3 regions of the Streptomyces sp. NPDC090045 genome follow, and region 3 is predicted to be linked to each of the others. Evidence: riboswitches for the same ligand, from Rfam matches in the RefSeq annotation. Region 3 holds a riboswitch; each other region holds the start of a gene.
The links. Region 3 has a riboswitch for cobalamin ahead of ACIPYQ_RS21205 (ribonucleoside-diphosphate reductase subunit alpha). Riboswitches for the same ligand answer to the same signal wherever they lie in the genome.
Positions count from the first base shown of each region.

Region 1: another riboswitch for cobalamin. It lies ahead of ACIPYQ_RS23655 (DUF4430 domain-containing protein); the one in region 3 lies ahead of ACIPYQ_RS21205 (ribonucleoside-diphosphate reductase subunit alpha).
Region 2: another riboswitch for cobalamin. It lies ahead of metE (5-methyltetrahydropteroyltriglutamate--homocysteine S-methyltransferase); the one in region 3 lies ahead of ACIPYQ_RS21205 (ribonucleoside-diphosphate reductase subunit alpha).

Region 1 covers NZ_JBIVFA010000009.1:85,557-91,271, forward strand. The annotation lists gene aceB (malate synthase A) at 1-714, shown strand, start outside; gene ACIPYQ_RS23650 (3-hydroxybutyryl-CoA dehydrogenase) at 711-1,598, shown strand; gene ACIPYQ_RS23655 (DUF4430 domain-containing protein) at 1,735-2,223, opposite strand; cobalamin riboswitch at 2,371-2,514, opposite strand; gene ACIPYQ_RS23660 (SRPBCC family protein) at 2,632-3,081, shown strand; gene ACIPYQ_RS23665 (alpha/beta hydrolase) at 3,147-4,721, opposite strand; gene ACIPYQ_RS23670 (hypothetical protein) at 4,865-5,368, opposite strand; gene ACIPYQ_RS23675 (SCO0930 family lipoprotein) at 5,491-5,715, opposite strand, start outside.
Region 2 covers NZ_JBIVFA010000013.1:149,116-154,830, forward strand. The annotation lists gene ACIPYQ_RS29800 (TetR/AcrR family transcriptional regulator) at 1-125, shown strand, start outside; gene metE (5-methyltetrahydropteroyltriglutamate--homocysteine S-methyltransferase) at 144-2,468, opposite strand; cobalamin riboswitch at 2,641-2,867, opposite strand; gene ACIPYQ_RS29810 (FAD-dependent oxidoreductase) at 2,983-4,647, opposite strand; gene ACIPYQ_RS29815 (SchA/CurD-like domain-containing protein) at 4,795-5,715, shown strand, end outside.
Region 3 covers NZ_JBIVFA010000007.1:344,360-350,074, forward strand. The annotation lists gene ACIPYQ_RS21190 (carbon starvation CstA family protein) at 1-974, shown strand, start outside; gene ACIPYQ_RS21195 (YbdD/YjiX family protein) at 971-1,168, shown strand; gene ACIPYQ_RS21200 (GNAT family N-acetyltransferase) at 1,302-1,799, shown strand; cobalamin riboswitch at 1,841-1,973, shown strand; gene ACIPYQ_RS21205 (ribonucleoside-diphosphate reductase subunit alpha) at 2,118-4,505, shown strand; gene ACIPYQ_RS21210 (ribonucleotide-diphosphate reductase subunit beta) at 4,505-5,521, shown strand; gene ACIPYQ_RS21215 (hypothetical protein) at 5,662-5,715, opposite strand, start outside.

The DNA of each region.
Region 1 (5,715 bases), on a different contig from region 3:
CCGGACCGGGCCAAGGTCACCATGACCGCCCCGTTCATGCGGGCGTACACCGAACTGCTCGTCCGCACCTGCCACAAGCGGGGCGCCCACGCCATCGGCGGCATGGCCGCCCACGTGCCCAGCAAGGACGCCGAGGCCAACACGGCCGCCCTCGCCAAGGTCCGGCTCGACAAGGAGCGGGAGGCCGAAGACGGCTTCGACGGTTCCTGGGTCGCCCACCCCGGACTCGTCCCCGTCTGCCGCGAGGTGTTCGACGGGGTGCTGGGGGAGCGGCCGAACCAGCTGGAGCGGACGCGCGAGGACGTCGAAGTGGCCGCCGCCGATCTGCTGTCGGTCCGCCGGATCGCCGCTCCGCCGAGCTCCGAGGGCATCCGCTCCAACGTGGCCGTGGCCCTGCGCTACTTCGACGCCTGGCTGCGCGGCAGCGGCGCCGTCGCCCTGTACGGCCTGATGGAGGACGCCGCCACGGCCGAGATCGCGCGCGTGCAGATCTGGCAGTGGCTCCGCCACGACCGCGTCGACCGGCGCACGCTCACCGATCTCCTCGACGCCGAGTGCGCCGCCCTGGAGGCCGAGGACCCGCAGGCCCTGGTCCTCGAAGCCCGTGAGGTCTTCGTCGACACCGCGCTCTCGGTGCAGCTGCCCGCGTTCTTCACCCCCGAGGCGTACACCCGCCACCTGGTCCGCACCGCCGCCGTGCAGGTGACCGCGTGAGCGCCCCGGCCCGGCAGCCGACCCGGGTCCTGCGCGTCGGGGTCGTCGGAGGCGGGCAGATGGGAGCCGGCATTGCCGAGGTCTGCGCCCGCGCCGGCCTGGACACCGTCGTCGCCGAGGCGGATGCCACCGCGGCCCGCGCCGCCCGCGAGCGGGTGGCCGTCTCCCTCGAACGCGCCGTCCAGCGGGGCAAGCTGGACCGGTTCACCGCCGAGGACGCCCTGGCCCGGCTGGTGTTCACCGGAGACCTGGAGGACCTCGCCGACCGGCAGCTGGTCATCGAGGCCGTCACCGAGAACCCCGAGGCCAAGACCGAGATCTTCACCGCCCTCGACAAGATCGTCGAGGACCCCGAAGCCATTCTGGCGACCAATACGTCCGCCATCCCGATCATGCGGCTGGGCATGGCCACCGGCCGCGCCGACCGGGTCGTGGGACTGCACTTCTTCAACCCCGTCCCCGTCCTGCCCCTGGTCGAGGTGGTCTCCTCCCTCCACACCTCGGCGGACACACTGGCCGCGGTCGAGTCGTTCGCCCGGGAATCCCTGGGCAAGACCACGGTCCAGTCGCAGGACCGGGCCGGCTTCGTCGTCAACGCGCTGCTGGTCCCGTACCTGCTCTCGGCCATCCGGATGGCCGAGTCCGGCTTCGCCACCGCCGCCGACGTCGACACCGGCATGGAGCTGGGCTGCGCCCACCCCATGGGCCCGCTCAAGCTCGCCGACCTGATCGGCCTGGACACCGTCGCGGCCATCGCGGAATCCCTGTACGAGGAGTTCAAGGAGCCGCTCTACGCCCCGCCCCCGCTGCTGCAGCGGATGGTGCAGGCGGGGCTGCTGGGCCGCAAGAGCGGCCGCGGGTTCCACACATACGACCGGGGCTGATGAGGGACCCGGTGGTGCCGCTGCGGGGTTGAGGGACCCCGGCGGCACGGACAAGGAGCGCGGAGCGGCCCGGTGAGCCGCTCCGCGCTCCCGTCGGGAGGCGCTCCGTCCCGGCGGACGCTTCCTCCGGCCTGCTCTAGAAGGCGGTCCAGGTGAAGGCCACCTCGTCGCCCGCCTTCAGCTTGAACTGGCAGCCGCCGACCGGGGTCGGGGTGCCGTTGACCGATATGCTCCAGTAGGCCGATCCGCCGCCGCTGACGTTCTTGATGGAGTCCACCGAGAAGTCGTCGAAGGACGCGTACCAGGTGCCGTCCCAGGCGAAGTAGTTCCGGCGGGCGGCGTCGTCGAGCGCGGCCGTCGGGGTGGGCACGGCCGTCGGGTTCGCCGCCCCGTTGGTGCCGTCGCACTTGTGCGTGCCGCCGGTCGCCGTGGTGACGTCGTGTCCCTTGGTGTTGACCTTCCCCTTGAACAGCAGACCGTCGGGACCCTGCACGGTGAGGGACACGTTGATCTTCTTGTTCGTGTTCGGGGCGGCCTCGGCGTGCGCGACGGCCGGCGCCGTGGCGAGGGCGAGCCCGAGGGCCGCCGTGGTGATCAGGGCGCGGCGGGCGAGGGTCTGGCGCATGGAGTGCCTTCCTGGCGTGAACTCGAGGTCGTGCGCCGCCGGCCCCGATCGCCCTGGGCAACACCGCGGTCCCGGGCCCGGGAAAGCGGACACAGGTGAGCGGTGAGCCTGGGCTCAGGGCTTCGTGCTGCAGACCGTGACAGTGGGAAGCCGTACGCACCACACGCTGGGTTGTCCGACTCGCGACGCGGATGCGCCGCACACGGTTGCAGGTCAGCGCCGGAATCACACCGGCTTCCCCCAGTCGCGCAGGCATTCAGTTATGGGTCGGGCATGTACCTGACCAGAGGCATCGTAGGGGCAGGCGCCCCGGTCCCACCAGCGATCACCGGTACTCGCCCCCGGCGCGCGCACCGGGTGGCGTTCTGGGATCGTGGATCACAGGTGCAGTCACACCGAGGAGCTGACATGTCCGGACAGTTCGAGGCGAGCGTCGAGATCGACCGGCCGGTCGAGGAGGTCTTCGCCTACCTCGCCGACGGGCGCAACGATCCGGACTTCAGTCCGCGCGTCCAGGAGATCACCAGGGTCCCGGACGGCCCCACGGCCCTCGGCACGGTCTTCCGCAGCACGGTCAAGGACGCCGGGATGAAGACCGCCCGCGAGTTCCGCATCGTCGGCTTCGACCCGCCGCACCTGATCCGCTGGACCGAGCAGAGCAAGAACCTGGTCACCGCCGAGGGCGGCTACGACCTCGAAGCCCTCCCCGGCGGCCGCACCCGGGTCCGGATCTTCAACACCCTGCACGGCCACGGCCTCGGCAAGCTGCTCGTCGGCCTCGCGGCGAGCGCCGCGCGCAAGGACGCCCCCGATTTCGGCCGCCGTATCAAGGCTGCCGCGGAGGCGTCCCGCGCTTGACCGTCCACTCGCCCGTTCGTCCGGCCATTCGTCCGTCCGGCCGAGCTGGCGTCGTCCGGACGGTGTCAGAACCGCCCGGGCCCGGCCGGGATCGGCAGCGGCTTCGACGGGACCACGGCCCCGCGCTGCTCGGCGGCGCTCGCCGGGTTCTGGCAGGTCACGTCCTGGGCGGGCAGCTTGCCCGTGGTCAGGTACGCGTGGACCGGCGCGTTGGCGCAGGAGGTGGGGTCGGCGAGGTACACCCCGTGGCCCTCACCGCCGGCCGCCAGCACCATCCGCGAGCCCTTGAGCGCGCGGTGCAGGCCCTGCCCGCTGACGAGCGGGGTCTGTGAGTCCCACTCGTTCTGCACGGTCAGCACGTTCGCCTTCTTGTTCATCGGCGTGGCCGCCTCGACCGGCCGGTCCCAGAAGGCGCACGGCTTGATGTTGGACGCGAAGTCCCCGTACAGCGGGTACCTCGCCTTGTCCTTCGCCGCGTCCCGCTCGTACTGCTCCGTGTAGCGGGGCCAGCTGCCGGTGTCCCCGCACGCCACCGCCCAGAAGACGGCCGTGCTGTTGTCCGAGGCGGGCTCGGCAGCCGCGCCGCCGGTCAGCAGCCGCTTCATCTCGGTCGGCGTCGTGCCCGCGGGCAGCGGCTTGCCCTCGGCCGCGGCCTTCAGGGCCACGACCAGGGGAGTGGCCTGCGCCGGGTAGAAGAACACCCCGCGTGCGGAGCGGATCATGTCCCCGTTGATCTTCATGCCCTCGAAGTCGATGGGCTCCTTGTCGGCGCGCGCGACCAGCCCCCAGAACGTCTCGGACACGGCCTTCGGGCTGTCACCCAGCTGGTGCTCCGCCGACCGCTCCGCCGCCCACTGCGTCCACCGCGCGAACGCCGGCTCGGCCTCGGTGGCCCAGACCTGGATCATGCCGCGCCAGATCCGCTGCGGGTCCACACCGCTGTCGAGCACGAAGCGGTCCGTACGGTCCGGGAACATCTGCGAGTACACCGCGCCGAGGTAGGTCCCGTACGAGTAGCCCAGGTACGAGAGCTTGCGCTCGCCCAGCACCGCGCGGATCGTGTCCATGTCGCGCGCCGTGTTGCGGGTGGTGATGTACGGAAGCACCGAACCGGCCTTCTCGCGGCACTTGTCGGCGACGGTGCGCGCCCAGGTCACGTCGGAGCCGAAGGTCTCCGGGCGGTAGGCCCGGTTGAAGTCCTGCTCGGCGTCGTCCAGTCCGCAGGTGATCGGGCTGCTGGCGCCGACCCCGCGCGGGTCGAAGCCGATGAGGTCGTACTGCTCGCGGACCTCCTTGGGCATCGCCTCGTTCATCATCAGCGGCAGGTCCAGCCCGGAACCGCCGGGGCCACCGGGGTTCAGCAGCATGGCGCCGTGCCGCTTGGCCGGATTCTCGCTCTTCATCCGGGATATGGCGAGGTCGATCGTCTGCCCGTCGGGACGCCGGTAGTCGAGCGGCACCTTGAGCGTGGCGCACTCGTACGAGGCCGGCAGCTCGGGGCTGCAGCGCTGCCAGGCGGGTTTCTGCCGCAGGTGGTCCGATGCCGGGGCGGCCGATGCCTGGGTCGCGGACAGCAGGGGCACGGTGGACGCGACGAGTCCGGCGGCGGCGAGCAGCGGTGCGAAGCGTTTCAGGCGCACGAAGGCGGTTCCTTTCGGTGAAGTCGCTGACAGGTCCACCTTGTTGTACGTGGAGGGCCTGCCGAATCATCCCGAAGGGTCGTACCTTGTGCTCCTCATGAATGAGCTGAAACCAGAACAAGTGGCCGAAAAGCAGTGGAGGTTCAGGGATGGGCGGAGTGCTCGGCGTGCGCGGAGGGTTCGCCGTGCTCGGAAGGGCCGGCATGCTCCGCGGGGCCGGCGTGCGTGTCGCCGGTCTCCAGGGAGCCGCCGAGCCGGCCGCGCACCGCCACCAGGGCATCCTCCGAACGGGCGGTGACGACCCACCGGTCCCCGACCAGATAGATGCCGCCGTAGGCCCGGGCCTCGGCCAGCCAGGAGCGAAGCCCCTTCTCAGCGGCGAAGGTGACCATCCGGTAGGAGCCGCCCTGCCCGGTCTCGCAGCCCCCTTGCCGCAGTTCGTCCGCCTCCACGCTCACCTGGGCGGTGCAGCCGATGGCCGTGGCGATCTCCTCGATCGAGGTCTGGGGGGCGGACGCCGGGGTGCGGTGTGCGGCCGCCTTCCCCGTGCCGCAGCCGCCGCACAGGAGGGCCGTGAGGCACAGCGCGGCGAGGGCCGCACGGGACGGGCCCGTCCGGCGGGTACGGCGGTAGGTGGACGAGGGCATGGCGACCTCACTGGCTGATCGGGACGGGGGTCGTGGTGCCCGGGAGGGGAGGGCCCGGGCACCACGCGTCGAGGGGAGGGGCAGGGAGCAGGGGGGATGCGCCGGGAGGGACCGGCCCGGTCCTAGCCGGTCACCTTCGCCTTCTTGCCCTTGTCGGTGACGGCGAACCAGAGGCCCTTGTTGTTGTGCCCGCTGATGTCCCCGGGTTCCTTGTCGCCGGTGAACGTATAGACCGGCCAGCAGTCGATCGTCAATTGCTCACTGCCGTCGGGCCGCTTCACCTTGCCGATCAATTCGGCGGCAATTCCCTTCACATTCGCCTTGTCGACCGGCTTGGCGGGCTTCCA
Region 2 (5,715 bases), on a different contig from region 3:
CGGACATCCTCGACACGATCACCGACCACGTGGCGGGCCTCGTCGGCGACGACTGCGCCGGCGGCTTCGGCGACGGGGCCCGGCCGCCCGTCCGGGAGCGCGTCGCACCACCGCGCTCCGCCTGAGGCGGCCGGGTCCCCGGATCAGGCGCCGTCGGCGGTGACCTCGGCGCGGACCTGGCGGGCCGCCTCGACCAGGTTCTCCAGGGAGGCCCTGGTCTCCGGCCAGGCCCGGGTCTTCAGGCCGCAGTCGGGGTTGACCCACAGCCGTTCGGCCGGGATGGCCGCGAGGCCCTTGCGGAGCAGCGCCGACGCCTCGGACACCGAGGGGATCCGCGGCGAGTGGATGTCCCAGACGCCGGGGCCGACCTCGCGCGGGTAGTCGGCGCCCGCGAGCTCGTCGGCGACCTGCATGTGCGAGCGGGCCGCCTCCAGGCTGATGACGTCGGCGTCGAGGGCCTCGATGGCGTCGACGATGTCGCCGAACTCGGCGTAGCACATGTGCGTGTGGATCTGGGTGTCCGGACGGACCCCGGCGGTGGTGAGCCGGAAGGACTCGGTGGCCCACGCCAGGTAGGCGGCGTGGTCGGCGGCGCGCAGCGGGAGGGTCTCCCGCAGCGCCGGTTCGTCCACCTGGATGACGGAGGTGCCCGCCGCCTCCAGGTCGTTCACCTCGTCGCGCAGGGCCAGCGCCACCTGGCGGGCGGTGTCGCCGAGCGGCTGGTCGTCGCGGACGAAGGACCAGGCGAGCATGGTGACGGGGCCGGTGAGCATGCCCTTGACCGGGCGGCCCGTCTGCGCCTGGGCGTACGTGGTCCAGCGCACGGTCATCGGGTCGGGGCGGGAGATGTCGCCGGCCAGGACGGGCGGGCGGACGTAGCGGGTGCCGTAGGACTGGACCCAGCCGTGCTGGGTGGCGAGGTAGCCGGTGAGCTGCTCGGCGAAGTACTGGACCATGTCGTTGCGCTCGGGCTCGCCGTGCACGAGGACGTCGATGCCGGCCTTCTCCTGGAAGGCCAGGACCTCCCGGATCTCGGCCTCGATGCGGTCCTCGTAGCCCGCCGTGTCGATGCGGCCGGCCCGCAGGTCGGCGCGGGCCACGCGCAGTTCGTCGGTCTGCGGGAACGAGCCGATGGTCGTCGTGGGCAGCAGCGGCAGGCCCAGGCGGGCGTGCTGGGCGCTCGCGCGCTCCTCGTACGGCTGGGAGCGGCGGCCGTCGGCGTCGGTGATCGCCGCGGTCCGGGCGCGCACGGCGGGATCGCGGGTGACGGCGGAGTGGGCGCGGGAGGCCAGGTCGGCCCGGTTGGCGGCGAGTTCGGCCGCGATCGCGTCGGTGCCGCCGGAGAGGCCGCGGGCGAGCGTGGCGATCTCCGCGGTCTTCTGCCGGGCGAAGGCGAGCCAGCGCCTGACCTGCGGGTCGACGTCCCGTTCGACGGTGGCGTCCAGCGGGACGTGGAGCAGGGAGCAGGAGGCGGCCACGTCGACCCGGTCGGCGAGGCCCAGGAGGGTACCGAGGGTGGACAGGGACTTCTCGAGGTCGTTGATCCAGATGTTGCGGCCGTTGACGACGCCCGCGACGAGCCGCTTGCCGGGCAGGCCGCCGACGGCGGCGAGGTCGGCGAGGTTCGCGGCGGCGGCATCGGTGAAGTCCAGGGCGAGCCCGTCGACGGGAGCCTTGGCCAGCACCGGCAGGGCCTCGCCGAGCCGGTCGAAGTACGAGGCCACGAGCAGCTTCGGCCGGTCGCCCGGGGCGCCGAGCTCGCGGTACGCGCGGGCGGCGGCGTTCAGTTCGGCGGGGGTGCGGTCCTGCACGAGCGCGGGCTCGTCCAGTTGCACCCACTCGGCTCCGGCCGCGCGCAGGTCGGCCAGGACCCGGGCGTAGACGGGCAGCAGGCGGTCGAGCAGGGTCAGGGGCTCGAAGTCGGCGGCGACACCGGGGGCGGGCTTGGCCAGCAGGAGGTACGTCACGGGCCCGACCAGCACCGGGCGGGCGGTGTGGCCGAGCGCCCGTGCCTCTTCGAGCTCGGCGACCTGCTTCGAGGAGTCCGCCGTGAACACGGTGTCCGGGCCGAGTTCGGGCACCAGGTAGTGGTAGTTGGTGTCGAACCACTTGGTCATCTCCAGCGGCGCCACGTCCTGGGTACCGCGCGCCATGGCGAAGTAGCCGTCGAGGGCGTCGGTCCGCACCGCGGCGCGGTGGCGCTCGGGGACGGCGCCGACCATCACACTGGTGTCCAGCACGTGGTCGTAGTACGAGAAGTCGCCGGTCGGCACTTCGGTGATGCCGGCGTCGGCCAGCTGCTGCCAGTTGGTCCGGCGCAGGTCACGGGCGGTGCCCCGGAGGGCGTCGGCGGTGACGCGGCCCTTCCAGTAGCCCTCGACGGCCTTCTTCAGTTCCCGGCTGCCGCCCTGGCGGGGGTAGCCGTACACGGTGGCCTGTACTGCCGCGGCTGCGGACTCGGTGGTCACGGAACTCTCCTTCGCGAGCGTGTCTCCATGGACCCGGTGACGGGCCTGGGCTGCGAAGGGGTGCCGGAACGGGCGGACCGCCGGATGCGCGTACGCCTGAGGTACGCGCCGGAACGATCCGCCTGAAGCACGCCGACCCGCCCACGAGGTCACCGGGAAACCGGGCGCGGTCGTTCGCGCTCGGGCAACGGGCAGGTCTTCGGACTCGCGGGCACGCCTGCCGGTCTCCCGGCGGGCACCTACTGGCCGTCGCTTCCCAGGACCGGATCCGGTCCCAGTGCGTATGACGGCGGTCGTTCCCGCTCACCGCTGCGGGGCAGTCCCGGATTCCCACCGGGTTCCCTCTTACGACGCACCCCGTCCGGCTGACGGGTGCGAACCAGCTGCCCGGCCAGAGTAGATGGCGTTCGTCGCCAACGGACAGGGTTGTCCAATATCCGGATGGCGCGGCGAGACCGGGACACGGAGGATCCCCGCACCGCCGGGGCGGCGCGGGGATCCGGGGGGGGGAAGGTCAGTACCGGTCCAGCAGGGTGGTCAGGACCTTGTAGAGGACCGATTCCTCATCAGCCACGGCCTCCTCCGAACGCCAGGCCACGAAGCCGTCCGGGCGGACGAGGACCGCCCCGGCCGCGGTCGTGCCGTGCGCCTCGGCCCAGTCGCCGCCGTTCGAAGGGATCAGCTCGGCCTCCGGCCCGTTGCCGATGGCGTAGGCGTCCAGGCGCAGGTTCATCCGTTTGGCGACGGATCGCGCCGCCCCGCTCCACGGCGTGCCCTCGGAGCTGAGCAGGACGAAGGACCGCTCGTAGAGGTCCAGGGTGGACTTCTGCTGCTCCTCCCCCGGGGCGTGGAGCCACATGTGCGGCGCGCGCGTGCCCGGTTCGCCGCACAGACGCATCCGTTCGGGCACGACCGGCTGGTCGGGATCGGTGCCCAGGACCGCCCCCTGGTTGTAGCGGTAGCCCATGGCCACGGACAGGACACCGCCCTGCCGTCCGCCCGGGGCGGGCTCGGACTGGGCCCGGGGGGCGGTCTCGGGGTCGGGCTCGTACCCCGGGTGGCTGTGCTCGACGGACCGGGCCGAGGCGCGCTCGCTCGTCGCCCGCGCCACCGGGAGCCGCTCGGCCTCGTACGTCTCCAGCAGCCCGGGGCCGGCCGCGCCGTCCAGTACGGCCGCGAGCTTCCAGGCCAGGTTGTGCGCGTCCTGGATACCGGTGTTGGAGCCGAACGCCCCGGTGGGGGACATCTCGTGGGCGGAGTCGCCGGCCAGGAAGACCCGGCCGGCCACGTACCGCTGCGCGACCCGCTGGGCGGCGTGCCACGGGGCCTTCCCGGTGATCTCGACGTCCAGGTCGGGTGCGCCGATGGCCCGGCGGATGTGCTCGACGCAGCGCTCGTCTGTGAAGTCCTCCAGGGTCTCGCCGCGGTCGGGGTGCCACGGCGCGTGGAAGACCCACCGCTCGCTGTTGTCCACCGGCAGCAGGGCCCCGTCGGCGTCGGGCTTGGTCAGGTAGCACACGATGAAACGCCGGTCGCCGACCACGTCCGCGAGCATGCGGGAGCGGAAGGTGATGCTCACGTTGTGGAAGAGGTCACCGGGACCGCTCTGGCCGATCCGGAGCCCTTCCCGCACCGGACTGCGCGGCCCGTCGGCGGCGACGAGGTAGTCCGCGCGCACCGTGCTGTGCTCCCCGGTGTCGCGGTTCTTCACGAGGGCGGTCACACCGCCCGGGTCCTGTTCGAAGGAGAGGAGTTCGGTGGAGAACCGCAGGTCGGCCCCGAGCCCGGGGGTCACGGACATCAGGACCGGCTCGATGTCGTTCTGGCTGCACAGGCACCATGCCGACGGGCTGAAACGGGCGAGTGCGCCCCCCGGATCGATCTGCTCGAACAGCCACTCCTGGTCTTCACCGGTCAGGGAGCCGCCTTGCAGGATGCCGTGGTTGTCCGCCAGGACCGAGGCCGCCTCGCGGATCCGGTCCTCGACACAGGCGACGCGGAACAACTCCATGGTCCGTACGTTGATACCGCGTCCTCGCGGGTGCATCGAGGTACCCGCGTGCTTCTCGACCAGCATGTGGCTGATGCCGTGCCGGCCGAGGAAGAGCGAGGTGCACAGGCCCACCAGCGAGCCGCCCACGATGAGGACGGGGACGCGGTGGTCGACGTTTTCCTTCATGGCTCTTCCATGCCCTGTACGAGGGCGCTTCCCTCGCTCGTTCACCCGCTTGGTTCTCTCCTCTCGCGCTGGAGGGATTACGGGACAACGATCGGTTCGGGTGGCGCCGCCCCGTGGCGACCGTGTGGTCTCGAAGGAGTGTGAACGATGACAACCTTGTCGGAACGGATATCCCAGTCCGCCTTCGACGGCTCGAGGCTTCGGGTCGTGCTGCTGCTGGATCTGTACGACGGAGCGCAGAACCAGTTCCTGGAGGTCTACGAGCATCTCCGCAAGCAGGTGTCCTCCGTCCCCGGACACATCCGCGACGAGCTGTGCCAGTCGATCGAGAACCCCTCGCAGTGGCTCATCACCAGCGAGTGGGAGAGCGCACCGCGGTTCCTGGCCTGGGTCAACAGCGAGGAACACGTCGCGTCGGTGCATCCGCTCCACGGCTGCGTACGGGACACGCGCTCGCTGCGTTTCAGCGTGCTGCGGGTGACCGGCGAGGACTCCGTCCCCGTCTCCCTCGCCGACCCGTCCCCCGACTCCGAAGCCGTGTTCGGCCCCGACGCCGCTTCCGCGCACTTCGAGGACCGGCCCGGGGACCGCCTCCGGGTCGCCCCGCGGCGCGGGGACGGCGTGGTCCGCCACGCCCTCACCTTCACCGTGAAGCCGGGCAGCGAACCCGTCGTGGCGGAACTGCTCGCCGGGTACACCTCCCCGCAGGCTCGGGTCGACGAGAACACCCGGCTGCGGCGCACCTCGCTCTTCATGCACGGCAACCGGGTCGTACGGGCGGTCGAGGTGGAGGGCGACCTCCTCGCGGCGTTGCGCCACGTGGCCCTGCAGCCCGAGGTGCAGGCCCTGGAGGAGGCCATCAACCCGTATCTGGAACAGGACCGGGACCTCAGCGACCCGGGATCCGCCCGGATGTTCTTCACCCGTGCGGCGCTCCCCGCGGTGCACCATGTGGCGGGCGCCGGCCGCGAGCACGCGGACGTCCGGCGGCACGCGCTCTTCTACCCCGCCAAGAACGGGTGCGGCATGGCACTCGCCGAGCTGCTCGCCGGCCAGGACGAGGCGGCC
Region 3 (5,715 bases):
CCCCCGGCGGCGTCATCGGCACCACCGTCGAGTCCGCCTCCCAGGCGGTGACGAACTTCGGCTTCGCCATCTCGCCCGAGGCGCTCACCCAGGCGGCCAAGGACGTCGAGGAAGCCAGCCTGCTCTCCCGTACGGGCGGCGCGCCGACCTTCGCACTCGGAATGTCGGAGATCTTCTCCGCCGTGATCGGCGGCGCGGGCATGAAGGCGTTCTGGTACCACTTCGCGATCATGTTCGAGGCGCTGTTCATCCTGACGACGCTCGACGCGGGTACCCGCGTGGGCCGGTTCATGCTCCAGGACACCCTCGGCAACGTGCACAAGTCCTTCAAGGACGTCAGCTGGAAGCCCGGCGTGTGGTTCGCGAGCGCGATCGTCGTCGGCGGCTGGGGCTACTTCCTGTGGGTCGGCATCAAGGACCCGCTCGGCGGCATCAACCAGCTCTTCCCGCTCTTCGGCATCGCGAACCAGCTGCTCGCCGCGGTCGCGCTGGCCGTCTGCACCACGCTGCTGGTCAAGTCCGGGCGGCTCAAGTGGGCCTGGGTGACGGGTGTCCCGCTGGTCTGGGACGCCACGGTGACCCTCACCGCGAGCTACCAGAAGATCTTCTCCGAGGACGTGAAGGTCGGCTTCTTCGCCCAGCGCGACAAGTACCAGGCCGGGATCGACGCCGACAAGGTCCTGGCGCCGGCGAAGAACATGGACGACATGCACACCGTGGTCACCAACGCCACGGTCGACGGCGTGCTGTGCGCCTTCTTCGCCGTCCTGATCATCGTGGTCCTCGCGGACGCCGCCCGGACCTGCCTGAAGGCCGTCCGCGACCCGGGGTCGGCGACCCTCTCCGAGGTCCCGTGGACCGAGTCGAAGATCGTCGCCCCGGCCGGACTGATCGCGACGGCCGAGGAGCGGGCGGAGCTCGCCGCGGCGGACCGCGATTCCGGCGGCGGGCAGGTCAAGGAGCCGGTGGCGTGAGCACCGTACGGAGCGTGCTGGCCAGGGCCCGGTTCTACGTACGGGAGTTCTCGGGGGAGGCCGCGTACGACCGGTACGTGGCCCACGCCCGCTCCCACGACCCGGACGCGGAGGTCCTCACCCGCCGCGCCTTCGAACGCGCCCGTACGGACGCCCGCGAGGCGGACCCCCGCGAGGGCTTCCGCTGCTGCTGACGGGAACGAAGGGCCCCGCCGTGCAAAACGGCGGGGCCCTTCGTCGTTCCTCAGCGCGGACCGAGACCTCGGACCTGGCGCGGTCGATCAGCGATGGCGCCGGGCACCGGCACCGTCCTGCACACTCGACCGCATGGACATGGTCATCAGAACGGCGCTGCCCGCCGAGTTCGCGGAGCTGGGTGAGATCACCGCCCGGGCCTACCTCGCCGACGGGCACCTGGACTTCAACGAGGACGACGCGTACCTGAACGTGCTGCGCGACGTCGCCGGCCGGGCCGCCCTGGCCGAGGTGCTCGTCGCCGAGCGGGACGGGCGGGTGCTGGGCGGGGTGACCTTCGCCGCGCCCGGCAGTCCGCTCGCCGACATCGCCGCCCCGGACGAGGCGGAGTTCCGGATGCTCGCCGTCGCCCACGAGGGGCGCGGACAGGGCGCCGGCGAGGCGTTGGTGCGGGCGTGCATCGAGCGGGCGCGGGCCATCGAGGGGGTCACGGGCCTCGTGCTCTCGACCCAGCACAGCATGGCCGGCGCCCACCGGATCTACGCGCGACTGGGCTTCGTACGCGTTCCCGAGCGGGACTGGGCGCCCATCCCGGGGCTGACACTCCTCGCGTATCGACTCAAGCTGTAGCCACGCCGACACTACATGTGGGGGTTGCCGCATACGGCCGCCCCCACATGTATGCTCAAGGCTGCTGTCGCCGCAGGGGAATCCGGTGTGAATCCGGAACTGTCCCGCAACGGTATGAAGTGTCCGGCTACCGGACACCAAGTCCGATGACCTGCCGACAGCGCGCCCGGCTCGACCGATCCGGGTGCCGACACGTCCGGGCCTCGCGGTTGGGCCGGTGGACGCCATGCGGTGTGAACGCGTTCCCGCCACGCCCGCATGCGCCCGCTCGCGCCCCGCTCCGCCGATGACCGGGCCGAGCGAGGGAGAGCTCCCGCCGTGACCATCGCGCCTTCCGCACCGCGCGCCGAGTCCGTTTCTGGCGACAACACCGAGGGCCCGGGGGCCACGCTGCTGCGTACCCTCACCGAACTGACGGCGGACCTCCCCGACACCGACCCCGGGCGCGTCGCCGCCGCCGCGCTCCGCGGCCGCAGCTCCGCCGCCGACGAGGCCGAACTCCGCGGGCTGGCCACCGAGGCCGCCGCCGGTCTGATCTCCGAGGACCCCGCGTACTCGAAGCTCGCCGCCCGGCTGCTGACGCTGGCCGTGCGCGACGAGGCCGCGAGCCAGGGCTCCACCTCCTTCTCGGCCTCCGTCGAGGTCGGCCACCGCGAGGGCCTCATCGCCGACCGCACGGCCGAGTTCGTCCGTACGCACGCGAGCCGGCTCGACTCGCTCGTCGAGCTGACCCTCGCCGAGGGCGCCGACGACCGCTTCGGCTTCTTCGGCCTGCGCACCCTGCACAGCCGCTACCTGCTGCGCCACCCGATCACCCGTCAGGTCATCGAGACCCCGCAGTACTTCATGCTGCGCGTGGCCTGTGGCCTCGCCGCGGACGAGAGCGTCCAGGCCCTCGAGGAAGTGGCCTCGCTGTACCGGCTGATGAGCCGCCTCGACTACCTGCCCTCCTCCCCCACCCTCTTCAACTCCGGCACCCGGCACCCGCAGATGTCCTCCTGCTACCTGCTGGACTCCCCGCTGGACGAGCTCGACTCGATCTACGACCGCTACCACCAGGTGGCGCGCCTGTCGAAGCACGCGGGCGGCATCGGCCTGTCGTACTCCCGCATCCGCGCCCGGGGTTCCCTGATCCGCGGCACCAACGGCCACTCCAACGGCATCGTGCCGTTCCTGAAGACCCTCGACGCCTCCGTCGCCGCCGTGAACCAGGGCGGCCGCCGCAAGGGCGCCGCCGCCGTCTACCTGGAGACCTGGCACGCGGACATCGAGGAGTTCCTGGAGCTCCGCGACAACACCGGTGAGGACCAGCGCCGTACGCACAACCTGAACCTCGCCCACTGGGTCCCGGACGAGTTCATGCGCCGCGTGAACGCGGACGCCGAGTGGTCGCTGTTCTCCCCGGCCGACGTGCCCGAGCTCGTCGACCTGTGGGGCGACGAGTTCGACGCCGCCTACCGCAAGGCCGAGGCGGACGGCCTGGCCCGCAAGACCATGCCCGCCCGCGACCTGTACGGCCGGATGATGCGCACCCTCGCGCAGACCGGTCAGGGCTGGATGACCTTCAAGGACGCCTCCAACCGCACGGCGAACCAGACCGCCGAGCCGGGCACGGTCGTGCACTCCTCGAACCTGTGCACCGAGATCATCGAGGTCACCAACGACGGCGAGACGGCCGTCTGCAACCTCGGCTCGGTCAACCTCGGCGCCTTCGTCGTCGACGGCGAGATCGACTGGGAGCGGATGGACGAGACCGTCCGCACCGCCGTGACCTTCCTCGACCGCGTGGTGGACATCAACTTCTACCCGACCGAGCAGGCCGGCCGCTCCAACGCCCGCTGGCGCCCGGTGGGCCTGGGCGCGATGGGCCTCCAGGACGTCTTCTTCAAGCTGAAGCTGCCCTTCGACTCCCCCGAGGCGAAGGCCCTCTCCACCAAGCTCTCCGAGCGCATCATGCTCGCGGCGTACGAGGCCTCGTGCGACCTGGCCGAGCGCAGCGGCCCGCTGCCGGCCTGGGAGCAGACCCGCACCGCGCGCGGCGTCCTGCACCCGGACCACTACGACGTGGAGCTGAACTGGCCGGAGCGCTGGGACGCGCTGCGCGCCCGGGTCGCGAAGTCCGGCATGCGCAACTCCCTGCTCCTCGCCATCGCCCCGACGGCCACCATCGCCTCGATCGCCGGCGTGTACGAGTGCATCGAGCCGCAGGTCTCCAACCTCTTCAAGCGCGAGACGCTCAGCGGTGAGTTCCTCCAGGTGAACGGCTACCTGGTGGAGGAGCTGAAGGCGCTCGGCGTGTGGGACGCCCAGACCCGCGAGGCGCTGCGCGAATCCTCCGGCTCCGTCCAGGGCTTCGGCTGGATCCCGGCCGAGGTCCGCGAGCTGTACCGCACGGCGTGGGAGATCCCGCAGCGCGGTCTGATCGACATGGCGGCGGCCCGTACGCCGTTCCTGGACCAGTCGCAGTCGCTGAACCTGTTCCTGGAGACGCCCACCATCGGCAAGCTCAGCTCGATGTACGCGTACGCCTGGAAGCAGGGTCTGAAGACCACGTACTACCTGCGCTCGCGCCCCGCGACGAAGATCGCCCGCGCCGCGTCCGCGTCCGCCGTTCCGGCCGCCGCCACCCCGCTTCCGCAGGCCGTCGACGCCGACGCCCTGGCCTGCTCCCTTGAGAACCCCGAGTCCTGCGAGGCCTGCCAGTAATGAGCTCCACCGACAACAAGAACCTCCTGGACCCGGGCTTCGAGCTCACGCTGCGCCCGATGCGCTACCCGGACTTCTACGAGCGCTACCGGGACGCGATCAAGAACACGTGGACGGTGGAGGAGGTCGACCTCCACTCGGACGTCGCGGACCTCGCGAAGCTCACGCCGGCCGAGCAGCACATGATCGGCCGCCTGGTCGCGTTCTTCGCGACGGGTGACTCGATCGTCTCGAACAACCTGGTGCTGACGCTCTACAAGCACATCAACTCCCCGGAGGCGCGCCTGTACCTGTCGCGCCAGCTGTTCGAGGAGGCCGTGCACGTCCAGTTCTACCTGACGCTGCTCGACACCTACCTGCCCGATCCGGACGACCGGGCGGCCGCGTTCGACGCGGTCGAGGAGATCCCGTCCATCCGCGAGAAGGCGCAGTTCTGCTTCAAGTGGATGGACTCGGTCGAGAAGATCGACCGGCTGGAGTCGAAGGCCGACCGCCGCCGCTTCCTGCTGAACCTGATCTGCTTCGCCGCGTGCATCGAGGGCCTGTTCTTCTACGGCGCCTTCGCGTACGTGTACTGGTTCCGCTCGCGCGGCCTGCTGCACGGCCTGGCCACCGGCACCAACTGGGTGTTCCGTGACGAGACCATGCACATGAACTTCGCCTTCGAGGTCGTGGACACGGTCCGCAAGGAGGAGCCGGAGCTCTTCGACGACGCCCTCCAGCAGCAGGTCACCGACATGCTCAAGGAGGCCGTGGAGGCGGAGCTGCAGTTCGGCCGCGACCTGTGCGGCGACGGTCTGCCGGGCATGAACACCGAGTCGATGCGCGAGTACCTGGAGTGCGTCGCGGACCAGCGTCTGGTCCGCCTCGGCTTCGCCCCCGTGTACGGCTCGCAGAACCCGTTCTCCTTCATGGAGCTGCAGGGCGTCCAGGAGCTGACCAACTTCTTCGAGCGCCGTCCGTCGGCCTACCAGGTCGCGGTCGAGGGCACGGTCGACCTGGACGAGGACTTCTAGGGTCCCCGGTCCTCCGGGGTCCCCGGCCTGGACGCGGTAACGCCGCGAAGCCGGGATGCGGTATCACCACCGCGTCCCGGCTTCTCGCGTTTCCGGCGCCCGATCGTCCGGCTGCTGCCCGTGTGCACGGTCGCCCCGGCTCAGTGGGCGACCGGGCCCCAGTGCATCCCGGCGTGCCGGGCGCGGGGCCGGCG